4 regions of the Undibacterium sp. Ji50W genome follow, and region 1 is predicted to be linked to each of the others. Evidence: predicted binding sites of a transcription regulator. Region 1 holds the regulator's gene; each other region holds the start of a gene.
The links. The regulator LexA, encoded in region 1, represses DNA repair genes until DNA is damaged. The targets are predictions, from matches to a motif close to ACTGTATNNNNATACAGT.
Positions count from the first base shown of each region.

Region 1 (4,243 bases):
TCCATGCCAGGCAAGATTTTGCAAAGCCTGTCCAAGGTTGGTGTGCGTAATCCGCTGTTCCTGCTGGATGAAGTGGACAAGATGGGCGCTGATTTCCGTGGCGATCCATCATCTGCCTTGCTGGAGGTATTGGACCCTGAACAAAATCATACTTTCTCGGATCATTACATCGAAGTCGATTTCGATCTGTCTGACGTGATGTTTGTGGCGACCTCCAATTCCTACAATATCCCGCCAGCTTTGCTGGACCGGATGGAAGTGATACGCCTGTCGGGTTATACCGAAGATGAAAAAACCAGCATTGCCCAACGCTATTTGCTGCCTAAACAAATCAAGAACAATGGTTTGAAAGAAGGCGAAATCACCGTGGCAGAAAGTGCTTTGCGTGACATCATCCGTTATTACACCCGTGAAGCCGGTGTGCGTTCGCTGGAAAGGGAAATCTCCAAGATTTGCCGCAAGGTCGTGAAAATGCTCTTGCTGAAAAAGACCGAGAAAAAAGCCACGGTCAATTCCAAGAATCTGGATAAATACCTGGGTGTGCGTCGCTATGACTTTGGCGTCGCTGTCAAGGATAACCAGATTGGCCAGGTAGTCGGTTTGGCCTGGACCGAAGTGGGCGGCGATTTGCTGACCATCGAAGCCGTAGCCATGCCGGGCAAAGGCGGGGTCATTCGTACAGGTACCCTGGGTGATGTCATGAAAGAATCGATCGAAGCAGCCCGTACCGTGGTACGCAGTCGCGCCAAGCGTCTGGGTATCAAGGCTGATGTGTTCGAGAAGAGTGACATCCATATCCACGTACCCGAAGGTGCAACACCGAAAGACGGTCCGTCTGCCGGTATTGCCATGACCACGGCGCTGGTGTCTGTGTTCACCGGTATCCCGGTTCGTGCTGATGTCGCCATGACAGGCGAGATCACACTGCGTGGCGAAGTATTGCCTATCGGTGGCTTGAAAGAAAAATTGCTGGCTGCACATCGCGGTGGTATCAAAACCGTGTTGATACCAGAAGAAAATGCCAAGGATCTGACCGAGATCCCGGACAATGTCAAAAACAAACTGGAAATCATCCCGGTTCGCTGGATAGACAAAGTCCTGGAAATCGCACTGGAAACCCAGCCTGTTCCTCTGGTCGACGAGCCAGTCCCCGTAGCTGCCGCCGCAACACCGGCAACGCCAGAAACACCGGCGGATACGACAGTGGTGAAACACTAGGTTGCTTAGAACTTGTTACGATCTGTAGCGAGCGAGCGTCAGCGGGGTGAAGAGCAGCGCAAAAAGCGGAATGTACTTAAGTACATGAGCATTTTGAGCAGCGCATGAGCCCCGATCACGCTCGCGCAGTAAGATCGTAAACAGGTTCTTAGGGGGTGTCGGCGTATGCCGGCACGCTCTGCTAGCCAATAAAGAAAAGCGCCCGATTTTTAATCGGGCGCTTTTTTATTGATGCTGGCATAAAAGTTTGAGGACGAGCCAGGCGTGATCCGGATGAGAGGGGAGGATCACGCCCAGGCTGTCCTCAAACCCAGTTTCTCATCAGGCCGACTGCCAGGCCTTCCAGAGCAAAATCTTCTTCGGTATCGCCGACCCTGATGATGGGATAATCCGGGTTTTCTGGCATCAGTTCGATCAGGTCACCGGTTTTCTTGTAGCGTTTGACGGTGACATCATCACCCAGGCGGGCGACGACGATCTGGCCATTGCGGGCGCTGTCAGTTTTTTTGACGGCCAGCAAATCACCATCGAGTATGCCGGCATCGCGCATGGACATGCCGCGTACCTTCAGCAAAAAGTCAGGCTTGGCAGAGAACAGGGCGGGGTCCACATGGTAGGTGGATTCGATATGTTCGCTAGCCAGTATCGGCGAACCGGCAGCGACGCGGCCAACCAGCGGCAGGCTCAGTTGCATCAGTGCCGGATGCGGTAGCGCCATCTGTATGCCGGGGATGTGGCTGGACAGTGCGGATTCCAGCAGGCGTATGCCGCGCGAGGTGCCAGCGGCAATCTCGATCACACCCTTGCGTGCCAGTGCCTGCAAATGCTCTTCGGCCGCATTGGTGGAGCGGAATCCCAGTTCAGCGGCAATTTCTGCGCGGGTAGGCGGAAATCCGGTATTTTGGATGGCATCCTTGATCAGGTTAAGTATTTGTTCCTGGCGGGCAGTCAGTTTTAGCATGGCGTTTTCTAATGGTGAATGTGCTGTATATGCAAGCAGTCTGTATTTTTATACAGTAAAGCTGAATATGCAAGTCAAAATCCGAAAAGAGTAGCAAAAATGTGAAAAATATCCTCATTCAAACAGGTGAATGAGGTGTTTGCCTGGCTAAGTCACTGATCTAATTGATCAAAATGAAAAACTGGGTTATTATTGTCGGCTTTCCTCTTCCCGCACTCGTCTTGACGCCGAGGCGGGCTATTTTTATTGTCCACAAGGAGAATATATGCGTCATTATGAAATCGTATTTATCGTACATCCCGATCAGAGCGAGCAAGTTCCTGCAATGATCGAACGCTACAAGGCAAGTGTTGTAGCGCGTGGTGGTCAAATCCATCGCGTTGAAGACTGGGGCCGTCGTCAACTGGCTTACATGATTCAAAAACTGGCGAAAGCGCACTATGTTTGCTTGAACATTGAATGCGATGCTGAAACTCTGCTCGAGTTGGAAACAGCATTTAAATTCAATGATGCTGTCTTGCGTCACCTGACAGTCAAACTGAAAAAAGCAGAAGCAACACCTTCTCCAATGATGAAAGCTGTTCAGAAGGAAGATGCTGCAAAAGCGCAACGTGTTGAAGCGCCTGCTGCTTAATTATTCATTGACAGAGGTCGTGTAAAAAATAGTGAATCAGCTGAAGCTTGTAGCCCGGATCGTAGAAAAAACCGCATTGCGGTACACACCGGCCGGTATACCGATAGCTTCTGCGACATTGATGCACAGTTCGGAAACTCGTGAGGCGAACGCAGTTCGACAGGTCGAGTTTGAAATTTCAGCAGTTGCGGCAGGGGAGATTTCCCGCCAATTCAATGAAATTGCACTGGATGTGCCGGTGGAATTTACTGGTTTTTTAGCACGCAAAAATCGCAATAGCAAAAGTCTCGTTTTTCATGTCACTGAATTCGGGACACCTTTACTAGATTAGGAGCCAAAAATGGCATTCGGTAAAAAATTCGACAAAAGCAAATTGAAGCAAAAGCGTCAGCAACAAAATCCTTTGTTCAAGCGCAAAAAATTCTGCCGTTTCACAGCGGCACATGTAGAAAAAGTTGACTACAAAGACATCGACACACTGAAAGACTTCGTGCAAGAAAACGGCAAAATCATGCCTGCACGTCTGACAGGTACTAAAGCGTTGTACCAGCGTCAAGTTGATACAGCAATCAAACGTGCACGTTACCTCGCGTTGCTGCCATACACTGATTTGCACACAGCGTAATTGACGACAAGGTAAAGGAGAAAAATATGCAAGTTATTCTGTTGGATAAAGTCGTTAATCTCGGCAATCTGGGTGATGTAGTTCGTGTAAAAGACGGCTATGCCCGTAACTTTTTGATTCCTCAACGTATGGCTCGTCGTGCAACGACAGTTGCCGTTGCTGAATTCGAAGCAAAACGCGCTGAACTGGAAAAAGTAGCAGCCGCCAAATTGGCAGCAGCACAGGCTCAAGGTGAAAAACTGTCCGGTTTGACAGTGCAAATCACCCAGAAATCTGGTGTTGATGGCCGTTTGTTCGGTTCCGTTACTAACTTCGATATCGCTGACGCCCTGACAAAACAAGGTTTCGCGGTTGAAAAAGCACAAGTGCGTCTGCCACAAGGTCCATTGAAGATCGCTGGCGATCACAGCGTTTCCGTTGCATTGCATACGGACGTAGTGGTTGACGTGATCGTTGCTGTACTGGGCGAACACGCTTAATTTGCTGCTTGCAAATTGCTGAAGAAAAAGCCGGGAACTCCCGGCTTTTTTGTTGTGTGCGGGATGTTTTTCCTGGTTTTGTTGCTTACGGGATATTTGTTGCAGCGTGATTAGACGCTTGTCACAATCTTGTCACAAACAAGCTTGTTTCCCTCACGTTGTATTGTCTGGCAATTTGAATTAACGGTTATAATGCGCGCCATGAAAGCTGGTTCTGATCCTCAAGTTGACGCGATACGCGTTCCCCCCCATTCCATAGAAGCAGAGCAATCTGTCCTTGGCGGCTTGTTGCTTGACAATGCCGCCTGGGATCGTATCGCCGACTT
Region 1 covers NZ_JBMPOX010000018.1:5,055-9,297, reverse strand. Annotated here, with positions in the region: gene lon (endopeptidase La) at 1-1,218, shown strand, start outside; gene lexA (transcriptional repressor LexA) at 1,523-2,179, opposite strand; gene rpsF (30S ribosomal protein S6) at 2,445-2,813, shown strand; gene priB (primosomal replication protein N) at 2,845-3,144, shown strand; gene rpsR (30S ribosomal protein S18) at 3,154-3,438, shown strand; gene rplI (50S ribosomal protein L9) at 3,465-3,917, shown strand; gene ACO0K9_RS20860 (replicative DNA helicase) at 4,119-4,243, shown strand, end outside.

Region 2 (4,243 bases), on a different contig from region 1:
TTGCGCCGCATGCCATGGTGATCGCTGTCGGCTACACCATCGTTCTGGATTTGATGCCTTTGGCCGGCGATGACCGCTGGAGTGAAGTTTTGTATTACCTGGTGGTCGCCGGTCTGCTGTATGGCGTTGGTAGTTTTGCCTTTGTGCTGGCGCTGAAATGGTTGCTTATTTTCCGCTACAAGAAAAGCAGCGTGCCCATGTGGACGCCGTTTGTCTGGTTATCGGAGGGTATTACCAATCTGTATGAAGGGATAGCGGTCCCGAATTTCATGCGTTATTTGCGTGGCACACCCTGGCTGCCGCTGGTATTCAATTTGCTCGGTTGCAAGATCGGGCGTGGCGTGTATATGGATACCACCGACATTACCGAGTTTGATTGTGTCAGCATTGGTGCCTATAGCGAAATCAATGCACTGGCCTGTCCGCAAACCCATTTGTTTGAAGACCGTGTCATGAAAATTGATCATGTCAGCATCGGTGAACGTGTGTACATGGGGCCGCGCAGTGCCGTTCTGTATAGCGCGGTGGTGGCAGATGATGCCAGCCTGGGTGCCCTGACCCTGGTCATGAAAGGGGAATTCATACCGGCAGGTTCCAGTTGGCATGGCTGCCCTGCGGCGATGACGGAGAGATGAGAATCAGGTATTGGCGTCGGCCCCATCCCTTGCGATGGAGCCGACGATACCTGCTTCCTGAGCCGCGCGCACGGCTTGCATGCGATTGACCACGTTCAAGGCTTTGAAAATGGCCGACAAATTGCCGATACATGGCCGATGCATGCGCCTTGACGGTGCTATCCGAGAGGCCGAGCCGGCGACCAATTTCTTTATTGGATAAACTGCTACAGACAAGTTTGAGTACCGCCAACTTTCAGGAATCTCCCACTTGAAAATTTGAAAGTGGGAGATTTCTTGCGTGGACAGATACCTGGAAACCAGGCTGGGGATTTGGTTCACCTCAATTGGTTCACCTCATCAAGGCAAGGCATAGTCTGGATGCCGCTGAAGAAGCCAGGTTCGGTCACCGGCTTGCGCTATCAATTTACGCCATCAATATCTGCCTATGTCAGGCAAGCCATCAACTGCTGCAGGACACTACAGCTCACAGCAGTAAATCACGACAGCAAATGCTTGTGACTGACATCGTATTGACATTCTTTTTCAGTAAAATAGTGCTTTAGCGCTGAATACAAGCCAGATGCATCTCAAAAGATACGATTACCAGTGTGCTTTGGACAGTATCACCAGCCATTTGCGGAACAACAGAATTTCCAGGTGACCTGCCTGCACGCCGGTACTGCAATCCATCATAGGGTTAACATAGTAAGAACGCTGACGAAAATCGCGGCAGACAAATATTTCACGACGGCCCAGACGCATCAAAAAGGAAGTCGGTGCGAATTGCAGACTGAAACGTGTGTCAAAAGACTGTTCAAGGTTTGCCATAATAGTTAATCTCCATGTCGGTTACGAATGTTAGAAGAACAGTAATCAGATCATTACGCAGCATTGTTCGTCCATGAACGTACTTTACCATAAAGTACTGTATGTGCAATCAGTATTTATTCTGATGTCGTTTTCTGAACTCATCTACAGGCAAGCAAGAACATAAAGAATGACGCTACCCACTATGATGCAATCTGACCCAGCTACCCTCAAGCAGGCTACGCCACCGACCGCAGTCAGTTTTGGGCAGGCACTGCTTTTTTGGCTGAAGCTGGGCTTCATCAGCTTTGGTGGCCCTGCCGGACAAATTGCCATCATGCATCAGGAACTGGTGGAAAACCGTCACTGGATTTCAGAACGACGCTTTTTACATGCGCTTAATTACTGCATGGTCCTGCCTGGGCCAGAAGCGCAGCAGCTTGCCACCTATATAGGCTGGCTGATGCATAAAACCCGTGGCGGCATTGCTGCTGGTGCGCTATTTGTGCTGCCTTCGCTGCTGATACTGATCGCTCTGTCATGGGTCTACATTGCCTATGGTGACCTGAGTCTGGTGGCCGGTTTGTTTTACGGTATCAAACCGGCGGTCACGGCGATTGTGGTACAAGCGGCCCATCGCATCGGTTCACGTGCGCTTAAAAACAATTACTTATGGGGTATTGCCGCAGCTGCTTTCATGGCGATTTTTGCCCTGGATATCCCTTTTCCATTGATCGTCCTACTGGCGGCACTCACTGGCTATATAGGTGGCAGGCTGGCACCGGAACAGTTCAAGACTGGGGGTGGCCATGGCAATGCCAACACTTCCTATGGCCCGGCATTGATTGACGACGACACGCCCACACCCTCTCATGCCAGGTTTGGCTGGGGCCGGCTGTTATGGGTGCTGATCACAGGCATGGCATTGTGGGCTATCCCCATGGGTCTGCTGACGGTGGCTTATGGATGGAACCATACACTGACGCAAATGGCATGGTTTTTCACCAAGGCAGCCCTGATGACGTTTGGCGGTGCCTATGCGGTACTGCCTTATGTGTATCAGGGTGCCGTCAGCGGCTATGGCTGGCTGACACCAACCCAGATGATAGATGGCCTGGCGCTAGGTGAAACCACTCCCGGTCCATTGATCATGGTGGTGGCATTTGTGGGTTTTATTGGCGGCTATGTGAAGGCCGTGTTTGGGCCAGACTCACTTTTCCTGGCCGGAGCAGTCGCTGCCGCGCTGGTGACCTGGTTTACCTTCCTGCCTTCGTTTCTGTTCATCCTGGCGGGTGGGCCGCTGGTGGAATCCACCCATGGCGATATCAATTTCACCGCCCCGCTGACGGCGATTACGGCAGCCGTGGTAGGTGTCATTCTAAATCTGGCCTTGTTTTTTGCTTATCACGTGATCTGGCCCCAGGGATTTAGCGGCCCGCTGGACTGGATATCTGCCCTGATCGCCCTCGCTGCCGCCATTGCCCTGCTGCGTTTCAAGCGAAATGTGATACATGTCATCGCTGCATGTGCCGTCATAGGCCTGGCTGTCACGACAGTCAAGACACTAAGCTGACGAGCATCAACAGAAACTTTACAAGACAGCAAGCATGAAATAAAGCTGCAACAAACGCAGATCAGCCACGAGTTTGTGTTTGAAGTTTTAGGCAGAATTACATATACTGTATATTTGTACAGTACAATCTATTATGCCCAGTATTTCCCCACTTGTCGCCGAAGGTATACATCCCGCATTGTGGCGTGCCTCACAACTGGCGCGTGGCCATGGTGCTTATCTGGATACCGGCTTTCCTGAATTACGTCTTGAATTGCCGGGTGGCGGCTGGCCTTTGGGGCAATTGACAGAAATTCTATTGCCCACAGCCGGCATTGCTGAACTGACGCTATTAAAGCCAGCCCTGAATCAATTGCAGGGTCGCCCCATTATCTTACTGACGCCACCTTATACGCCGCAGGCACTGGCATTATCCTGCGCCCATTTACAAACCTCGCAGTTGATCTGGATCACTTGCAACAAGCAGTCAAATGCACTCTGGGCCGCCGAACAGGTGTTACGCAATGGCAGTTGCGGTGCCCTGCTGTTCTGGCAATCACAGATACGCAGTGAAGCACTGCGCCGCCTGCATCTGGCGGCCCAAAGTTCGGATATCTTTTTTTGCCTGATGCGCAGCCTGCAGATGGCCCCACTGCCATCCCCGGCCCCATTACGATTGAGTCTGCGGCCCATCGCTGGCGGGCTGGAACTGGCAATGATCAAGCGTCGCGGTGGTTTGCGTGATCGTCCGCTGACCCTGCGTGTAGCAGCCCATCATTATTTGTATTCACATGCCCATACCAACAAAGAAACCCTTACGACAGACAGGCATGCTGGCGCAACGTCCGCCGCTCTGGCTCGCCGTACACCTGCCCATGCTCCAGCTTGAGGTGTTTGTGAAACACTGGCCCGGCGTCGAAGAAACCATGCCCAGTGCGGTACTGCAGCAGGGACGGGTCAGTGCGGTCTCGAAATCGGCGCGCCAGGCTGGCGTCTATCCGGGCATGCGCACGGGTGGCGCGCAGATGCTGTTGCCTGATATCCGCTGCTTTCAGCGTGATATCCAGCAAGAGCAATTGGATTTGCTGGCCAGTGCCACCGCTTTGCTACAGTATTCGCCCCAGGTAGCCCTGGCAGAAGACGATACCATCCTCATCGACATCAGCGCCAGCCTCAGCTTGTTTGGCGGCATCCGTGCCTTGCGCAAGCGTATTCAGGCCACCATGCAAGCCCTGGGCCTGACGGCAAACACGGGTATCGCCCCGGT
Region 2 covers NZ_JBMPOX010000001.1:1,049,677-1,053,919, forward strand. Annotated here, with positions in the region: gene ACO0K9_RS04455 (Pls/PosA family non-ribosomal peptide synthetase) at 1-635, shown strand, start outside; gene ACO0K9_RS04460 (hypothetical protein) at 639-779, opposite strand; partial or broken gene ACO0K9_RS04465 (hypothetical protein) at 808-867, opposite strand; gene ACO0K9_RS04470 (hypothetical protein) at 1,218-1,445, opposite strand; gene chrA (chromate efflux transporter) at 1,615-2,997, shown strand; gene imuA (translesion DNA synthesis-associated protein ImuA) at 3,131-3,865, shown strand; gene ACO0K9_RS04485 (Y-family DNA polymerase) at 3,807-4,243, shown strand, end outside.
Region 2: imuA (translesion DNA synthesis-associated protein ImuA) is a predicted target of LexA. The motif match lies at 3,103-3,120, and genes of this name have one in related genera.

Region 3 (4,243 bases), on a different contig from region 1:
ATTTACGACATGGTCGTGTTAGCCGTTGAAAAGCCAATGTTAGAAATGGTCATGACGCGTGCCTCCAGCAACCAGTCACAAGCCGCTGATATGTTAGGCATTAACCGGAATACCTTGCGCAAGAAATTGCAGCAACACGGTTTGCTTTAATCTATCCGCGAGGCTTGACACCGATTTCCTTACTCATATCAAAAATCATGATCAAACAAGCCCTCATTTCCGTCTCCGACAAGACCGGTGTGCTCGAATTTGCACGTGAATTGTCTGCGCTCGGTGTCAAGCTCTTGTCCACGGGTGGCACGGCCAAACTGCTGGCTGACAACGGCCTGCCTGTGACTGAAGTGGCAGACTACACCGGCTTTCCTGAGATGCTCGATGGCCGTGTCAAGACCCTGCACCCAAAAGTGCATGGGGGCATCCTGGCGCGCCGTGATTTCCCGGAACACGTGGCTGCGCTGGAACAGCATGGCATTCCTACCATCGACATGGTGGTAGTGAACCTGTACCCGTTCCAGCAAACCGTGGCCAAGGGCGAATGCTCACTCGAAGATGCGATAGAAAATATCGACATCGGCGGCCCGACCATGTTGCGTTCGTCTGCCAAGAACCACAAGGACGTGACTGTCATTGTGGACCCGGCTGATTATGCCGTGGTGCTGGCAGAGATGAAGGCAAATCAAAACGTCGTCAGCTATGGCACCAAGTTTTCACTGGCAAAAAAAGTATTTGCCCACACAGCACAATACGATGGTGCCATCACCAATTACCTGAGCAGCCTGGGTGAAGACAAGACGCATGCTACACGCAGCGCTTATCCACAAACACTGAACTTGCATTTTGAAAAAGTGCAGGAAATGCGTTATGGTGAAAACCCACACCAGTCTGCGGCTTTTTACCGCGACCTGAAGTCTCTCGAAGGCTCATTGGCCAACTACAAGCAGTTGCAGGGCAAGGAACTGTCTTACAACAATATCGCCGATGCCGATGCCGCCTGGGAATGCGTGAAGTCTTTCGCTGAATCTGCCTGCGTCATCGTCAAGCATGCCAATCCTTGCGGCGTGGCGCTGGGTGCGACACCGTTTGAATCGTATAGCAAGGCTTTGCAGACAGACCCTACGTCTGCTTTCGGCGGCATCATCGCTTTCAATCGCGAACTCGACGGCAAGGCTGCTGAAATCGTCGCCAAGCAATTCGTCGAAGTGTTGATCGCGCCATCCTTCACTGCGGAAGCCAAACAGATTTTTGCAGCCAAACAAAACGTGCGCCTGCTGGAAATTCCTTTGGGTGCCGGCTTCAACCAGTATGATATGAAACGCGTCGGCGGTGGTTTGCTGGTGCAGGCACCAGATGCCAAAAACGTCCTACAGGAAGAATTGCGCGTCGTCTCGAAATTGCAGCCTGGCCCACAACAAATGGCTGACATGATGTTCGCCTGGCGCGTGGCCAAATATGTCAAATCAAATGCCATCGTCTTCTGCGGTAATGGCATGACGCTGGGCGTAGGTGCTGGTCAGATGAGCCGCATTGACTCTGCCCGTATCGCTTCTATCAAGGCGCAGAATGCTGGCCTGACACTGACCGGTTCTGCGGTAGCATCCGACGCGTTCTTCCCCTTCCGTGACGGCCTGGATGTGGTTGTCGACGCTGGTGCTACTTGCGTCATCCATCCCGGTGGTTCCATGCGTGACCAGGAAGTGATTGATGCTGCTGATGAGCGCGGTGTGGTGATGGTGTACACGGGTACACGTCATTTCCGTCATTGATGCGGATTGACGCTGTATTGATCAAATTAACGGCTCTGTTATTCCAGAGCCGTTTTTTTATTCTGCCCTCTCATCTTTATGGCTTAAGTCACTATTCTGGCTGGTGCCAGACTGGATTCCTGCCTACGCAGGAATGACGAACTTGAGGATACTGACTCACTCAACCATATTGCATTGCGACGATACAAAACGGGCTGAGTATCGCCTACGTATCACCAACCAATTTAACGTCGCTCCAGCGCCGACTGGAGGCTACCGGGCTGGCGCTCCAGTGGCGTTGGTTGCTTGCGAATATCAATCGCAGACAACAATAAATAAAAGTAATTACCCACTCACATAAGCACAAATAAAAGCCCGCATTGATACGCTATACTCACAAGCAACACCCGTTCAGCAACATCGGCAATTAGCACCAGACCACCGATACCCACAAAAACAATTCATGAAAATCCTAGGCATAGACCCCGGCTTGCGCACTACCGGTTTTGGCGTCATTCACAAACAGGGCAGCAAGCTGACGTATATCGCTTCGGGCACCATCAAGACCATTGATGGCACTTTACCGGAACGCTTAAAGACCATTTTATCAGGTGTTTCTGAGATAGTACGCACTTACAATCCAGATTGTGCGGCGATAGAAAAAGTGTTCGTCAACGTCAATCCACAATCCACGCTTTTGCTGGGGCAGGCACGCGGGGCGGCCATTTGTGCTTTGGTGGCGGCCGACCTGGCAGTCGCAGAATACACCGCCCTGCAAGTCAAACAGGGAGTGGTCGGCCATGGCCGGGCCAAGAAGGAACAGGTACAGGATATGGTGCAGCGCCTGCTGGCGTTGTCTGGCCTGCCTGGCAGCGATGCAGCCGATGCGCTGGGCGTGGCAATTTGCCATGCGCATAGCGGCGATGCGCTGGCGACTTTGGGTGCACTGGCACCCGGCCTGGCTAAAAAAGGACTGCGCGTCAAAGGTGGCCGTCTGGTGGGCTAAGCGCTTCATTGCAGATATGGTCGTATTTCTCTATCTCACTCTTGCCCCGCGTTGCAGATAGGTAATATCGTTATAAATTACTTGCGAGCCTCGTCAAACGCCCAAGAATCGTTTACTATCACTGCTTATTCATACAGTATGAAAGCAGTCTCATGATAGGTCGCATTGCTGGCACTCTGATAGAAAAGAATCCTCCGCAATTGCTGGTCGATTGCCAGGGCGTAGGTTATGAAGTCGATGTGCCCATGAGCACCTTCTATAATCTGCCGCACCTGGGTGAAAAAGTCGTCTTGCTGACCCACCTGACGATACGCGAAGATGCGCACGTGCTGTTTGGTTTTGGTACGGCAGAAGAACGCAGCACCTTCAAACAACTGATCAAGATCAGCGGGGTTGGTGCCCGCACTGCCCTGTCTATCTTGTCCGGTATGTCGGTCGCTGATCTGGCGCAGGCGATTACCCTGCAGGAAGCCGGACGCCTGACCCGCGTGCCTGGCATAGGCAAAAAGACCGCTGAACGCCTGCTACTGGAACTGAAAGGCAAACTGGGTGCAGACCTGGGTACTGCCACCGCCGCGCTGGCGGCAGGTGACCATAGCGCCGATATCCTGAATGCCTTGCAAGCCCTTGGTTATTCCGACAAAGAAGCCTTGCTGGCGATGAAATCCGTGCCTGCCGGCAGCGGGGTATCCGACGGTATCAAGCTGGCATTGAAAGCACTGTCCAAAGGCTAAGCGATGACGATACAGACAGATAATCTTTCTTCCAACTTCAGCGAACCACGCATTATTTCGGCAACGCCGAGCTCCCCCAATGAAGAAGCGATAGAGCGCGCCCTGCGTCCCAAGCAACTGGATGAGTATGTGGGGCAGGAAAAGATACGCGGCCAGCTGGAAATTTTTATCACCGCTGCCAGACAACGCAGTGAAGCGCTCGATCACACGCTGCTGTTTGGTCCACCGGGCCTGGGTAAAACCACCCTCGCGCATATTATTGCACGTGAGATGGGCGTCAATCTGCGCCAGACATCGGGACCGGTACTGGAACGTGCGGGCGACCTGGCTGCCCTGCTGACCAACCTGGAAGCAAACGATGTCTTGTTCATCGATGAAATCCACAGATTGTCACCGGTCGTGGAAGAAATTTTGTACCCGGCGCTGGAAGACTACCAGATCGATATCATGATCGGTGAAGGTCCGGCGGCCCGCTCGGTGAAACTGGATTTGCAGCCGTTCACGCTGGTGGGCGCTACAACCCGCGCCGGCATGCTGACCAACCCGCTGCGCGACCGTTTTGGTATCGTCGCCAGGCTGGAATTTTATACGCCGGAAGAATTGACCAAGATCGTCACCCGCTCAGCTTCATTGCTGCATGCGCCGATACAGGCCGATGGTGCCGGTGAAATCGCCAAGCGGGCACGTGGTACGCCCAGGATAGCCAATCGCCTGTTGCGACGTGTACGCGACTATGCCGAGGTCAAGGGCAATGGCGAAAT
Region 3 covers NZ_JBMPOX010000002.1:46,761-51,003, reverse strand. Annotated here, with positions in the region: gene ACO0K9_RS05505 (helix-turn-helix domain-containing protein) at 1-150, shown strand, start outside; gene purH (bifunctional phosphoribosylaminoimidazolecarboxamide formyltransferase/IMP cyclohydrolase) at 198-1,763, shown strand; gene ruvC (crossover junction endodeoxyribonuclease RuvC) at 2,206-2,748, shown strand; gene ruvA (Holliday junction branch migration protein RuvA) at 2,901-3,482, shown strand; gene ruvB (Holliday junction branch migration DNA helicase RuvB) at 3,486-4,243, shown strand, end outside.
Region 3: ruvA (Holliday junction branch migration protein RuvA) is a predicted target of LexA. The motif match lies at 2,869-2,886, and genes of this name have one in related genera.

Region 4 (4,243 bases), on a different contig from region 1:
CGCCTCATCCACCAGCACGGCCACACGCCAGTCATTCACCACGCTTAAGCCATATAGCAAAGCGTGGATGTCAAAATAATAGTTATAGTCACCAATGATGACATCGGCCCAGCGTGCCATTTCTATGCCCAGGTAATAGGGGCAAACCTGATGCGCCAGGGCGACGTTGCGCAAGCCTTCCTTATCCAGCAATTGCTGATTAACGGCAGCGGCGGCGGCACGGGCCGCAGGAAGTCGATCATAAAAGCCTTTGGCCAGCGGGCAGGCATCGCCATGACAGGCGGCTTCCGGGTATTCGCAGGCTTTGGTTTTTGCCACCAGTTCCAGCGTGCGCAGGTTCAAAGATGGTGTACTGTTTTGTATGTTGGTCAGAGCATGCAAAGCCAGTTGCCGGCCTGATGTCTTGGCTGCCAGATAAAAAATCTTGTTCAGCTTGTGTTCTGCGGTGGCCTTTAACAACGGAAACAAACTGCCTATGGTCTTGCCTATGCCAGTGGGCGCCTGCGCCAGCAGACAACAACTGCGCTTGCTGGCCTTGTACATGGCTTCAGCCAGTTGTCGTTGCCCCGGCCTGAATGTTGCATGGGGAAAAACCATGTCTGCCAAAGCCACGTCACGCGCAGCACGGTGACTCACTTCCTGTTCTGCCCACGCAATAAAGCGGCCACACAGCAAGGCAAAAAAATCTGCCAGCTCAGCAGCACCAAGTTCTTGCTGCAATACTGTTTCTTTCTGGCTTTGTATATTGAAATACACCAGCGCCACGCTGATTTTTTGCAAGCCCAGCTGCTGGCATAACAAATGTCCATATACCTTGGCCTGTGCCCAATGCAAATGCCGGTGGTTGTCTGGCATGGTGTGCAGGTCACCCAGATAGGTCTTGATTTCTTCTACCTGTTGCAGATCAGGGTCATAGCCGTCGGCACGGCCACGCACCTGCAAGCGGCCATGTTGGCCTTCGAGTTTAACTTCACGCTGGTAACTGCCGTTTCTGCGCAAGGCCACCGTCGTATGCCCGGCCATGCCTTGCTCGGCAGTGGGGGAGGGCGTGAAGCGCAAATCAAGATCACCCTGCTTTGCTGTGAATTCACACAGCGCCCGCACGGCTACGGTATAACCTTCAGCACTCACTGATCAGCCTCTTGCCATTCCAGATAACATACGGTGACCGGCATGCCATGCGTGGCGCAAAAATCCAGCCAGCGTTTCTGGTTGTCTTGCAGCTTATCGCCAGGGCCCTTGACCTCTATCATCTGGTAACGCTGTTCTTGCGGCCAAAACTGTATCAGGTCAGGGAAGCCATTGCGGTTGGCCCTGATGTCGAGCAAGATGCGCTCAAAACTATGTTTCAGGTGTTGCGCGGGTATACATGTCAGCGCCATCTCCAGCAAGTCTTCAGACAAGGCACTCCAAAACACAAAGGGCGATTGCAAGCCAAATTTGGCGGTATAAGTGTCGCGTATGGTCTGGCGATAAGCACCTGACTCCAGCTGCGCAAAACAGGCAGCAAAATCATTTGCCCGTCGCGCCTGAAAATCGGCACTCAATAAATCCGCAGGTCCGCGATGAAAGGGATGAAAAAACGCCCCCGGTATCGCCTTAAAAATAGCTGGCCAGCACAACAAGCCAAACAAAGAATTGATGAGCGCATTCTCTACATAAAACACCGGCGCCTCATCACAGCTTAAATGATCACGTACCACATATTCGACCACATAATCTTCTTGCGGAAACGGCAGGCGCAAGGCCAGTTCTGTGGGTGGCGTACTGGTCGCCGCAGCCACTTTAGCCAGGCCCAGCTTGCGACAAAGGCGTGGGGCAATGCGCAACATCTGCTGGTGTTCTGCCTCACTCTCTGGTGCCTGTTGTGCCAGCACCAGCAAATCAAAAGCCGCCAGGGGTTGCCCGCTTTTTTCCAGCACACGTATGGCACGCAAACGCGCACCAGGGTAAGTGCAGCCCGCATACACCTGCTGCGCCAGCGCCCAGTCTTTTTGCTTTTCCAGGTGTTCACCAATCTGATACAGCAAGCGGTTGCGACGGCTGGCCAGCCAGGCATTGTCCAGCGCATGCAGGCCAGTGGCAGCCAGTTGCGCCAACACCTCAGGCACAGGCTGCTCCGCATGAAAGGCTTCGCGGCAGGCATGCAAGGCCAGGTAAGCATCAATATCCGCACGGCTGCCAAAGCCACGCGACGCCGCAGAAAATTCCACCTTTTCATACTGAAAAATACCCAGGTCAGACAACACAAATTCTGACCAATCCTGATACAGATTGCCAAAAAACAGCAGCCGCAGCCGGTCGCACAAATCCTTGTTCAGCACCTGATAAGCGACATCATCCAAGCTTGCACACCAGCCAGAAAATGCCTTGCTGCCCGTATGCTGCAAGCCCAGCAACGCCAGTTGATCTGCCTTTTGCAATTTTTTCTCAGCAGGTGACATGGCAAAAGCCAGCGCCAGTTCCGGTTTTTGCAGTAAATCAAACAAGCCCGCAATATCAACCACAGCATCAGCCTGCACCCAGCCCACGTCCACCAGGGCCTGCATGGCCGCACGGGTATCGCCAATCTCGGCATAGTTGAGCTTACTTACTCTGAACACGCAGCCCTTGCGCATCACCATACGCACATACAAGGCACGTGAAGCCTGCGGCAAGCGGGGAAACTGAGTAATAAAGTCCTGCTCATCCGCCACCAGCAAATCCGCATAGCGCCCAGCCACCCAATCCAGCACAGTCTGGAAGTTTTCAAGGTAGTAGAAGGGGTAGGCCAGATTGGCAAGCATGCGGGGGAGGGTAAATAGCGTTTAAATAACTGTATATGCATACAGTTTAACGCAATCTGCTATGAAGGGTAAACGAGAACCGCGAGCATTTCCGTCTGTGTTGAAGGCCTAGCGGTTAAAATGCTGCTATGACTCCTTCCCCTTCAAGGGGAAGGTAAGGATGGGGATGGGTTTCCGTCGAGCACCCAAACAGCCATTCTGCTAATCGCCCCGCCCAAAACACCCACATAAGACAAAAATGAACAAAGCTGAAGCCATCCAGATCGCCAACGATTCCCTGCAAGCCAACGTCCTGAACGACGGCAACACCCAATTCTCACAAGTCGTGCGCTATGGCAATGACGAAGGCTGGTGGCTTAACATCCCCCTGACCAACTTCAGAAAAGAAAACCACTTCCTCATCTGTAGCGAAAAAGCCAAAATCATCCGTCACCTGATGATCAAAGCCAACAACATCCTCAGCCCCGCCACAAAGTTCCGCGTCAAGGACGGCATCGCCGACATCTTCATCTCAGCCGGCAACCCCAAACGCCTGACCGATGTGCTGCAAGGCGGCAGCAAGTACAGCTTTAATAAGCATTTGGTGGATGAGCATAGGTACTGAGATTAGTGTGACGGATTCCCCAAAGGGTTTTTGTTTTTCTAATTCACATGTTCGATTTTATGGTTTCGGTTAATAAATTATTAAATTTTGAGGTGGTTTGGCTTTGCAACGTTCTACTACCCCGGATGAACTGGAAAAACTCTGTCTGACCAATACCGCCAGCTAGTGGCCCGCATGAACCGCATCATTTGTGAAACGTGGCAAGACACGGTGTATCGTTTGGGTACCTTGAGGAAAGGCTATTTAACGAATTAAGTTTTGCCAGCGTTTAGGTATCGTTAGCTTTCGCTCGGATCTGTGGGTCCTAGAGTAAGTTCAGTTTGAACCTGTATATCCTGATTGGCGCGCCAGGCAGCCTTATTCCCTAAGCGATTTGGAACTTGTTCCAGTTTGTTTCTATCGCGAAGACGATAGAAAACTTCCTTCATTGTATTTTCCGATTTTATGCCGGTAATTTCTCTGCCGGTGGAATTGGAAATTTCATCGTGCTTCTCTAGGTATTCCATCACAAGCTGTTCTGGTGAGCCGAGGCTCTCATGGCGCAATATTACAAGTACTGAGTCATCTTTCTCGGAAATAATTGGTTTTTTAAGACGTAATTTATCCATTGCCTCAAAGGTTGTACGCAAGCCTTCGCCTACATCCTTATTTGGTGGATTTTTGAATTTGTTTACCAGCCTAACCAGCTTAGGGTTTCTAGCGAACTGTGTCTTTGTGATTTTTTCAATTGTTACATGACCCGGCAATCTACCCGGGCTTTCAACTTCAATTCGATTGTCAAATATCCTGATTTGCACATCTGCGGGTATGCTGTAATCTCGGTGCAAAACCGCGTTTGTAACGACTTCATGAA
Region 4 covers NZ_JBMPOX010000013.1:127,996-132,238, reverse strand. Annotated here, with positions in the region: gene ACO0K9_RS18175 (helicase C-terminal domain-containing protein) at 1-1,131, opposite strand, end outside; gene ACO0K9_RS18170 (VRR-NUC domain-containing protein) at 1,128-2,786, opposite strand; gene ACO0K9_RS18165 (hypothetical protein) at 3,025-3,390, shown strand; gene ACO0K9_RS18160 (ATP-binding protein) at 3,669-4,243, opposite strand, start outside.
Region 4: ACO0K9_RS18170 (VRR-NUC domain-containing protein) is a predicted target of LexA. The motif match lies at 2,815-2,832, and genes of this name have one in related genera.